2 regions of the Arthrobacter sp. efr-133-TYG-120 genome follow, and region 2 is predicted to be linked to the other one. Evidence: riboswitches for the same ligand, from Rfam matches in the RefSeq annotation. Region 2 holds a riboswitch; the other holds the start of a gene.
The links. Region 2 has a riboswitch for thiamine pyrophosphate ahead of QRN51_RS18120 (bifunctional hydroxymethylpyrimidine kinase/phosphomethylpyrimidine kinase). Riboswitches for the same ligand answer to the same signal wherever they lie in the genome.
Positions count from the first base shown of each region.

Region 1: linked by a shared signal. The riboswitch ahead of QRN51_RS17705 (ECF transporter S component) and the one ahead of QRN51_RS18120 (bifunctional hydroxymethylpyrimidine kinase/phosphomethylpyrimidine kinase) in region 2 are both predicted to bind thiamine pyrophosphate.

Region 1 is NZ_JARVRI010000031.1:52,255-56,207, forward strand. It holds gene mnhG (monovalent cation/H(+) antiporter subunit G) at 1-403, shown strand, start outside; gene QRN51_RS17695 (DUF4235 domain-containing protein) at 400-660, opposite strand; gene QRN51_RS17700 (NUDIX hydrolase) at 712-1,440, opposite strand; TPP riboswitch at 1,657-1,793, shown strand; gene QRN51_RS17705 (ECF transporter S component) at 1,868-2,497, shown strand; gene QRN51_RS17710 (ABC transporter ATP-binding protein) at 2,497-3,953, shown strand, end outside.
Region 2 is NZ_JARVRI010000032.1:66,433-70,385, reverse strand. It holds gene rpmA (50S ribosomal protein L27) at 1-70, opposite strand, end outside; gene rplU (50S ribosomal protein L21) at 131-439, opposite strand; gene QRN51_RS18120 (bifunctional hydroxymethylpyrimidine kinase/phosphomethylpyrimidine kinase) at 860-2,380, opposite strand; TPP riboswitch at 2,372-2,468, opposite strand; gene QRN51_RS18115 (Rne/Rng family ribonuclease) at 2,613-3,953, opposite strand, start outside.

The sequences.
Region 1 (3,953 bases), on a different contig from region 2:
CGGTGCGGTGATGTCATTGGGCGCGGCGATCGGCCTGTTGCGCTTCCCGGACCTGATGAGCCGCATGCACGCAGCTACCAAGCCGCAAGTGCTCGGGCTGTTCCTCGTCTTGGCGGCCATCGGGCTGCAGATGCGCGAATGGTGGGTGTGGCCGATCCTGGCCGTCGCTTGGATCTTCCAATTGCTGACGGTGCCGGTGTCCGCACACATGGTGGGCCGCGCAGGCTACCGGACCAAGCACCTGCACCCCGAGTTGCTGAGCATCGACGAACTCGAGGCCGTGGTGCTGCGGGCCGCCGGTCAACGGGCAGCGGAGAAAGCCCAAGCCGACCCGACAACTCCCCACAGCGGGAACGGTGGGAGCCCAGGCCCTCACGGCGCCAACGGCGGGCCGTCAGCCTAGACGATGTCCTGTGTCTTCGAGAAACGCGAGATGGCGCGCTGGGTACTGCGGCTTGCGAAAACCTGGATGACGGCGCTGACAGTCGCCGAAATCAGGGCGAAGGTCAGTGCAGAGCGCAGGCTTGCCTCCATATCATCGTGACCCTTGGGAGGTTTCTTGCCGGTGGACTTTTCCCACAGCGCATTGACGAGCTTGGTGCCGACAAAGCCAGCGCCGATGCTCACGCCGGTGCCGAGCAGTTTGATGAGGAGGTTCATTCCGGGACTCCTTGCGGGTGGAAACAGGACCGTCCCCAGCCTAACCCCACTTCAGGGCAGTTCCGGAGCAACGGATGGAGCTTGGCGCCTCTGCCGGAAGAACTCCTCCAAGGCCCCGGGCTTTGGACGGACAGGCACGATGTCACGGTCCTCGCCCAGTATCGCTTCCACTGTGCCGAGGGCGAGGAGCTCATCCAGCAGCGCCAGCGTGGGCGGCATGAGCTTGAGTGTTCCGGCGACTTCGGCGTCCAGGATTCCGCGGACGGGCATCCACAAGGACGACGACGCTTCCGTGGTCTGGTGCCTTGGCTCGGCACCGGAAACCGGGCAGGCAAGGTAGAAGTACGTGTCGAAGCGCTTGGGCTGGTCCTGCGGAGTGACCCAGTTGGCCCACGGGCGGAGGGTGGCGGCGTCAAGCTTCAGCCCGGCCTCTTCGAACACCTCACGCTGCGCGGCCGCCAGCACCCGGCCGGCGTTGAACCTGGCGGAGGCAGGCTCGACGGCGATGCTGCTCCGGTGCCATGCAGCGGCGTGCTGCTCGACGACGTCGTCCGCGAAGTCCCAGCCGGAGCTGTCCACCTGGTCCACCCGGCCCCCGGGGAAGACCACCATGCCCGCGGCGAAATCCATCGTGGAAACCCGGTGCTGGACGAACACCTCCAAAGCCTGCGCCGCACCTTCAGAGCCCCCGGGAACCGCGGCATCCCGGACCAGGATCACGCTTGCGGCGAGCCTCGGTTCCGCCACCGTGGTGCTGTTCGCTTCGCCATTGCCTGCCAAGACCGCTCCTTTGCCCGCTCTGCCGCGTCACATTCTGCTGGATCATTGTCCCAGTTTCTGCGGCCGCCCGCGCCATTCCGGGCCGGCCTGCGCTCACCCGGCGAGTGATCCAGCAGAATCCCTCGTCCCCGCGTGTTTGTGACCGTTCCGCGGACGCCAACACAGCGCCCGCAACCCCGCCAAGGTGTAAACTGAACCACGCCCAAAAGGGTGGATTGATAACGACAGGGGAGCGCCGCCGTCGGGCACGCAGCAATGCGGCACGGAGGACGGGCGCTGAGAGTGCGGACAGCCGCAGACCCTCGAACCTGATCCGGCTAGTACCGGCGCAAGGGAGTCGAGTTCTCATAGTGTCCGGACCGGCGCGGCGGAAGCCGCTCGCAGGCAACCGGGAACACTTTCCCCTCCTGTTCCTCAGGAGGACAAAATGACTGGTATTTCTGCAAGGCCGGGCCTCACCAAGCCTGGTTACAACTGGCGCGTCGTGGACATCGTCGTGGCGGCACTCATCTCGATCGCCGGTGGCGTGATCTTCTGGGCATGGGACCAGATGGCTTTGGTTGCCACGCCTATGTCCGCGGGCTACCCGCCCCTGAGTGGCCTGATCGCCGGCGGCTGGATGATTCCGGCAGTCTTGGGCATGCTCATCGTCCGCAAGCCCGGTGCGGCAATTTTCTGCGAAACAGTGGCCGCCACGAGCGAGCTCATCATGGGTTCCCAGTACGGCACCACGGTGCTGATCTCGGGCCTGCTCCAGGGCTTGGGGGCGGAACTCATTTTCCTGGCCTTCATGTACAAGAAGTTCAACCTGCCGGTGTCCCTGCTGGCCGGTGCCGGTGCGGGCCTGTTCTGCGGCCTGAACGACTCCTTCTTGCCGTGGGGCTGGAACATAGCCTACGAGCCGGTCGACAAGCTCGCGTACATCGTGTTCTGCACGATCTCCGGGGCCGTCATTGCCGGTGCCCTGTCCTGGATCGCTACCCGCGGCCTGGCCAGGACCGGTGTCCTGAGCGCGTTCGCGTCACGCAAGGCCGCCTCGGAGCCCGTCTTTTCCTGATGCCCAGTCCTGATTCCGGCACCTCTGCCGTGGTGCGACCCGCCGCCATTTCCGCGCAGGGCTGGGGCTGGCGGCACGCCGGCCGCACCACGCAGGCCATCCACGCCCTGGACCTGGACATCCGTCCGGGCGAGCGCGTCCTGCTGCTTGGCCCCTCGGGCGCAGGCAAGTCGACGTTCCTCCATGCCCTGGCGGGCGTGCTGGGCGAGGAAGGCGACGACGCCGACGAGACCGGCTCGTTGCTGGTTGACGGCGTTTCCCCGAAGGCCCAGCGGGGCCGTGCCGGACTCATGCAACAGGACCCCGAAACCCAGGTGGTGCTTTCCCGCCTGGGCGACGACGTCGCGTTCGGCGCCGAGAACCTTTGCGTGCCGCGGGACGAGATTTGGAAGCGGGTCCATGAAGCGCTCGACGACGTCGGGCTGCTGCGGAGGGCCGGTGGCAGTGCCAGCGGCAACTTTTCGCTCGACCACCCGACGTCGGCCCTCTCGGGCGGGCAGAAACAGCGCCTTGCGCTCGCCGGCATACTGGCGATGCGTCCCGGCCTGATCCTCCTGGACGAGCCGACCGCCAACCTTGACCCGGCCGGCGTCTTGGAAGTGCGCGATGCCGTGGGCCGCTGCCTGGACAAGACCGGCGCCACCTTGGTGGTGGTGGAACACCGGGTATCGGTCTGGAAAGACCTCGTGGACCGGATTGTGGTGCTTCAGCCGGGCAGTTCCTCCTCGGGAGGTTCGACGCCGGCGGTGCTTCTGGACGGTGACCCGAACACGGTTCTGGCGCAAGCAAGGGACATGCTCACTGCTGCGGGCGTCTGGGTGCCTGGTTACGTGCCGGCCACCCGCCCACGTTCGGGAACAGGCGCCGGACCGGCGGCCGACTCCGGGGCGGGGAGCTCCCGGAATGGGGGCGAGTTGCTGCTCGCCACCCAGGAGCTTGCGGTGTCCCGCGAACGGACACGGCGCCGGGGGTTCAAAACGATCGCCCCGCGTCCTGTGCAGTCCGGACTCGACGCCGAAGTGTTTGCCGGGCGGGCACTGACCATCACCGGTCCCAATGGCGCCGGAAAATCGACCTTCGCTTTGACCCTCGCGGGGCTGTTGGCGCCGATATCCGGGGCGGTGACTGCCGCCGTCGGGCTCAGCGACGGCGCGGGCCCCGACCCGTTCAAGTGGAAGGCCCAGCAGCTGATCTCCCGCATCGGGACTGTGTTCCAAGAGCCCGAGCACCAGTTCGTCACCGGCCGCGTCCTCGATGAGCTCATGTTCGGCCCCAAGCATCTTGGCCATGGCGAGGAACGGGTGGACGAGTTGCTGGAACGGCTGCGCTTGGGGCATCTCGTGGACGCCAATCCGTACACGCTCTCCGGGGGCGAAAAACGGCGGCTATCCGTGGCGACGGTGCTCGCCGCGCACCCCCGCGTCCTGGTGCTGGACGAACCCACTTTCGGCCAGGA
Region 2 (3,953 bases):
TTACGCCGAGGTACTGGGCGTTGGAGTCACGACCGTTGCGAGTGGAGCTCGCGCCTTTTTTATGTGCCATTTGAAATGCCTGCCTTTAAATTCTGGGGAATCTGTTGAAAACCTGAACAGCAACCAGTGGTTACTTGATACCGGTGATCTTGATCTTGGTCAGTTCTTGACGGTGACCCTGGCGCTTCTTGTAGCCGGTCTTGTTCTTGAACTTCTGGATGACGATCTTCGGACCACGGAGGTCTTCGAGGATCTCAGCCGTAACCTTGACCTTGGCCAGATCCGCAGCTGCGGAGGTGACCTTGTCACCGTCCACCAGGAGCAGTGCGGGCAGCTCAAGGGTGCTGCCGGCTCCACCGGGGACGCGGTTCAGGGTTACGTAGTCTCCAACGGAAACCTTTTCTTGGCGGCCGCCTGCGCGGACAATCGCGTACACCACTTGGGCACTCACTTCTCTCGACGTTTATTACTAAATTTGCGTGCGGAACCCCGATCCAAAAACGGGCCTGGTTCACGCTGTGCCTCAACGCCGTGGACTCCGGTACGGAATCCATGAGTCATCCCTCGAATAGTTCTAAATGAAAGGTCAGTTCCAAATGAACGGTTTCTAGGGGCATAACCCAAGTGTTGGCGTAAGCACCGAAGATCTAGATTACGCTAGTTTCGCCTTCGGCTGCAAATGAGGCCAGGTCCGGAGGCTGCCACGTGATGGCTGCCACAGACTGGCTATGCCGCCATCCGGTACCGTGCCCGTCCACCTTACCCTGCCGGCCGCGAAAAGCTCGGATCCTCACGCCGACACGCTGCAACGCCTGCGGGGGCAAGCCGCGTTCCGGTGCCTCCTCCCCGGAAGACCGGCTCAGCCGTGCAACCTTGGAGCATCGAAGAACGCCGTTTCATAGCGGCAGGATTGGGCAAACGCCTCCATCATCGCTGTGCACTCCGCGGGCGACGCAACCTGCGCGGCGGCATCCGTGATGTCGATCGCCTTGCGGGTGGCCTCCGCGAACGCCTCGTCCGCGTAGGTGCGCAGCCAATCCGCATAGGGGTGCTCGTCCGATACTCCGGCCTCGACAAACCCATGGTGGAGCCGCTGTCCCACCTCGGCGTACAACCAGTAGCAAGGCAACACGGCAGCAACCAGCACCGCATAGCTTCCCGACGCCGATGCCGCCAGCAAGTGGTCCACGTAGGCCTTGGTGACCGGGCCCAGCTCTCCGCTCACCTGGCGTCCACTGAGCCAATTCCGGTGCAGCTCGGATTCGACTTCAAGGCACATCTGCGAGCCGCGGGCCCAGAACAGCTGTTCGGTTTCACTCGGAGCGAGGGCGCTTGCCCGTGCCAGGACCCTGGAATAGCCGTTGAGATAGATGGCATCCTGGGACAGGTAGTAGCTGAACTGCGCTTCGCTGAGACCACCGGATTGCAAGTGCTGGATGAAGTCCAAGCCATAAATGGCTGCCAGTTCCGTTTGGGCGGCGTCCCACATCCGGACGGCGAAGTCCCCCGGTTGAAGGGCCTGCTGGAGCGCGTGGAAATGATGGATCGGCCCGTTGCCCTTCCCTACTTCCAGCACCTCGGACCGGGTCAGCGCCTCCTGGAGCCAGGGCTTGACGACACGCAAAGCAGACTCCCAATCGCCGAGCCGCGCCTTGGCCGTCGCCATCGCCGACGACAGGGAACATCCCGTCCCATGGCTATTGCGGGTCTCCACCCGTTGGCCGGCGAATTCCACCACGTCCTGGCTCAGGACTCCCCCGGTATTGACCAGGGCATCGGGGCAGCCGGCTCCCTGCAGATGGCCCCCCTTCACCAGGACGGTGTTTCCGCAGCTAGCGGCCAGGCGCTTGCCTTGCTCCAACGCCGATGCCCAATCAGTGGCAACAGGCTCGCCAAGCAGCATGGCCAATTCCGGAAGGTTGGGGGTCACCAGGTCTGCGAGGGGCAGCAGTTCCCGCAGTGCGGTTTCAGCGGACTCCGCGAGGAGCCTGTCGCCACTGGTCGCGATCATCACTGGATCCAGGACGACGACGGCGGGGCGCGCCTTGCCGAGCCAGCGGCGGACTTCGTGGATGACCGCCGCGTCCCCGAGCATGCCGATCTTGACGGCATCAACCGTGATGTCGTCGCTAATGGCGTCCAATTGCTGGCGCAGGAACTCCACGGGAGGCACATGGACGCCAGTGACGCCCTGTGTGTTTTGTACAGTGAGCGCCGTGATGACGGCCATGCCGTAGCCGCCATTGGCCGCAATGCTCTTCAGGTCTGCCTGGATCCCAGCACCACCTGAGGGGTCCGAGCCGGCGATGCTGAGGACCCTGGGGATGGGGCGCTGGATGGCCTTGAGCGGGTAGACAGATGATTGCGCCGAAACAGTCATGCGAGACATCCCTTCGCCGGTGCTAACCGGACAGGTTCAACGGGTCTGGTCTCAGCCGGCTCGGTGCGCGGCACCCCGTGTCAGTCCCCTAGCTTAACCCTGATCACGCCTCGCCCGCTGAAATCGCCCATTGCAACCGGACTGCCAGGGTCGGCGGATTGGCCCACAACGCCGAAACCCCGGCGGTTTCCACAGGAGCGGAAACGGCCGGGGCTTAGGCACGGTACTGCGTTCAGAGTTCGGACTTCGGCACACCGACGCCGAGGATGATCGGTTCCGCTGCCGCCGTCGGCTTCGTCGGGGCGGCGTCTGCCGCCTTGGCCTCGTGCGCGGCCCCACCGGAAGCAGCCGCGGCAACCTCGTGGTGCTCCACGTTGGTGGCGTTGGCGGCACCCTGGGCCCGGCTGGCGCTACGGTTGCGTCGGCCTCGGCGTCCACGCGAACCCGAGTCCGGGGATTCACCGCTTGCAACGGCTGCGGGGGCCTCTGCGGGGGTTTCCTTGGCTGACGTTGACGTCGTGGCGGTGTCCGGAGCTTCTCCGAGGCCTGCGAATGCCTGTGCCAATAGGTCCAGGCTCATGGCAGGTGTGCCACTTGCAGCCTCCTCTTCGTGGTGGACGAAAGGCAACGCAACTTCCTCGCCGCCGAATCGCAGCACAGGCTTCGAACGTTCCTCGCCACTCGAAGCAGCGGCCGGAGCCTGGACCGGGGCCGCTGGGGCCCGGACCGGGGTTACTTCCGCTGCGTGCCCGTCGGCGAGCAATTCCGCCGCGTGGTGGAGCTCGTCGTCGTGCAGGTGGGCAGCGTGGGCTGCAGCCGCGATGGTGGCAAGGGCTGCGCGGGTGGCTGCCTGCCGGTTCGGGTCGGTGGATTCCACAGTGTGGACCGGCACCGAAGGGGTGACGGGCAGTTCAGTGGTCCCCGGCCCCGTGCCGCGGCCGCGGCGACGCTTGCGCTGCTCGGGGCGGACGGCTGGCTGTGACTCCGTGCGCGGGTGGTGGTGTTCAGCTGCCACGACGTTGGCCCGACGGTGCTCCACGGGCTCGTCGTGCGTGACGATTCCGCGCCCTGCGCACGTCTCGCACTGCTCGCCGAAGACCTCCAGCAGGCCGGTGCCCATGCGCTTGCGGGTCATCTGGACCAATCCAAGCGAGGTCACCTCGGCGACCTGGTGCTTGGTACGGTCCCGGCCGAGGCACTCGACCAGGCGGCGCAACACGAGATCGCGGTTGGATTCCAGGACCATGTCGATGAAGTCGATGACGATGATTCCACCGATGTCGCGCAAGCGGAGCTGGCGGACCACTTCCTCGGCAGCCTCAAGGTTGTTCTTGGTGACGGTCTCCTCGAGGTTGCCGCCGCTGCCGGTGAACTTCCCGGTGTTGACGTCGACAACCGTCATGGCCTCCGTGCGGTCGATCACGAGCGAACCACCGGAGGGCAGGAAGACCTTGCGCTCCAAGGCCTTGTGGATCTGTTCGTCCACGCGCCATGCCGAGAAAATGTCCTGGTCCGAGGTCCACTTCTCGAGGCGTCCCACCAGGTCCGGCGCCACGTACGTGACGTAGGCCTC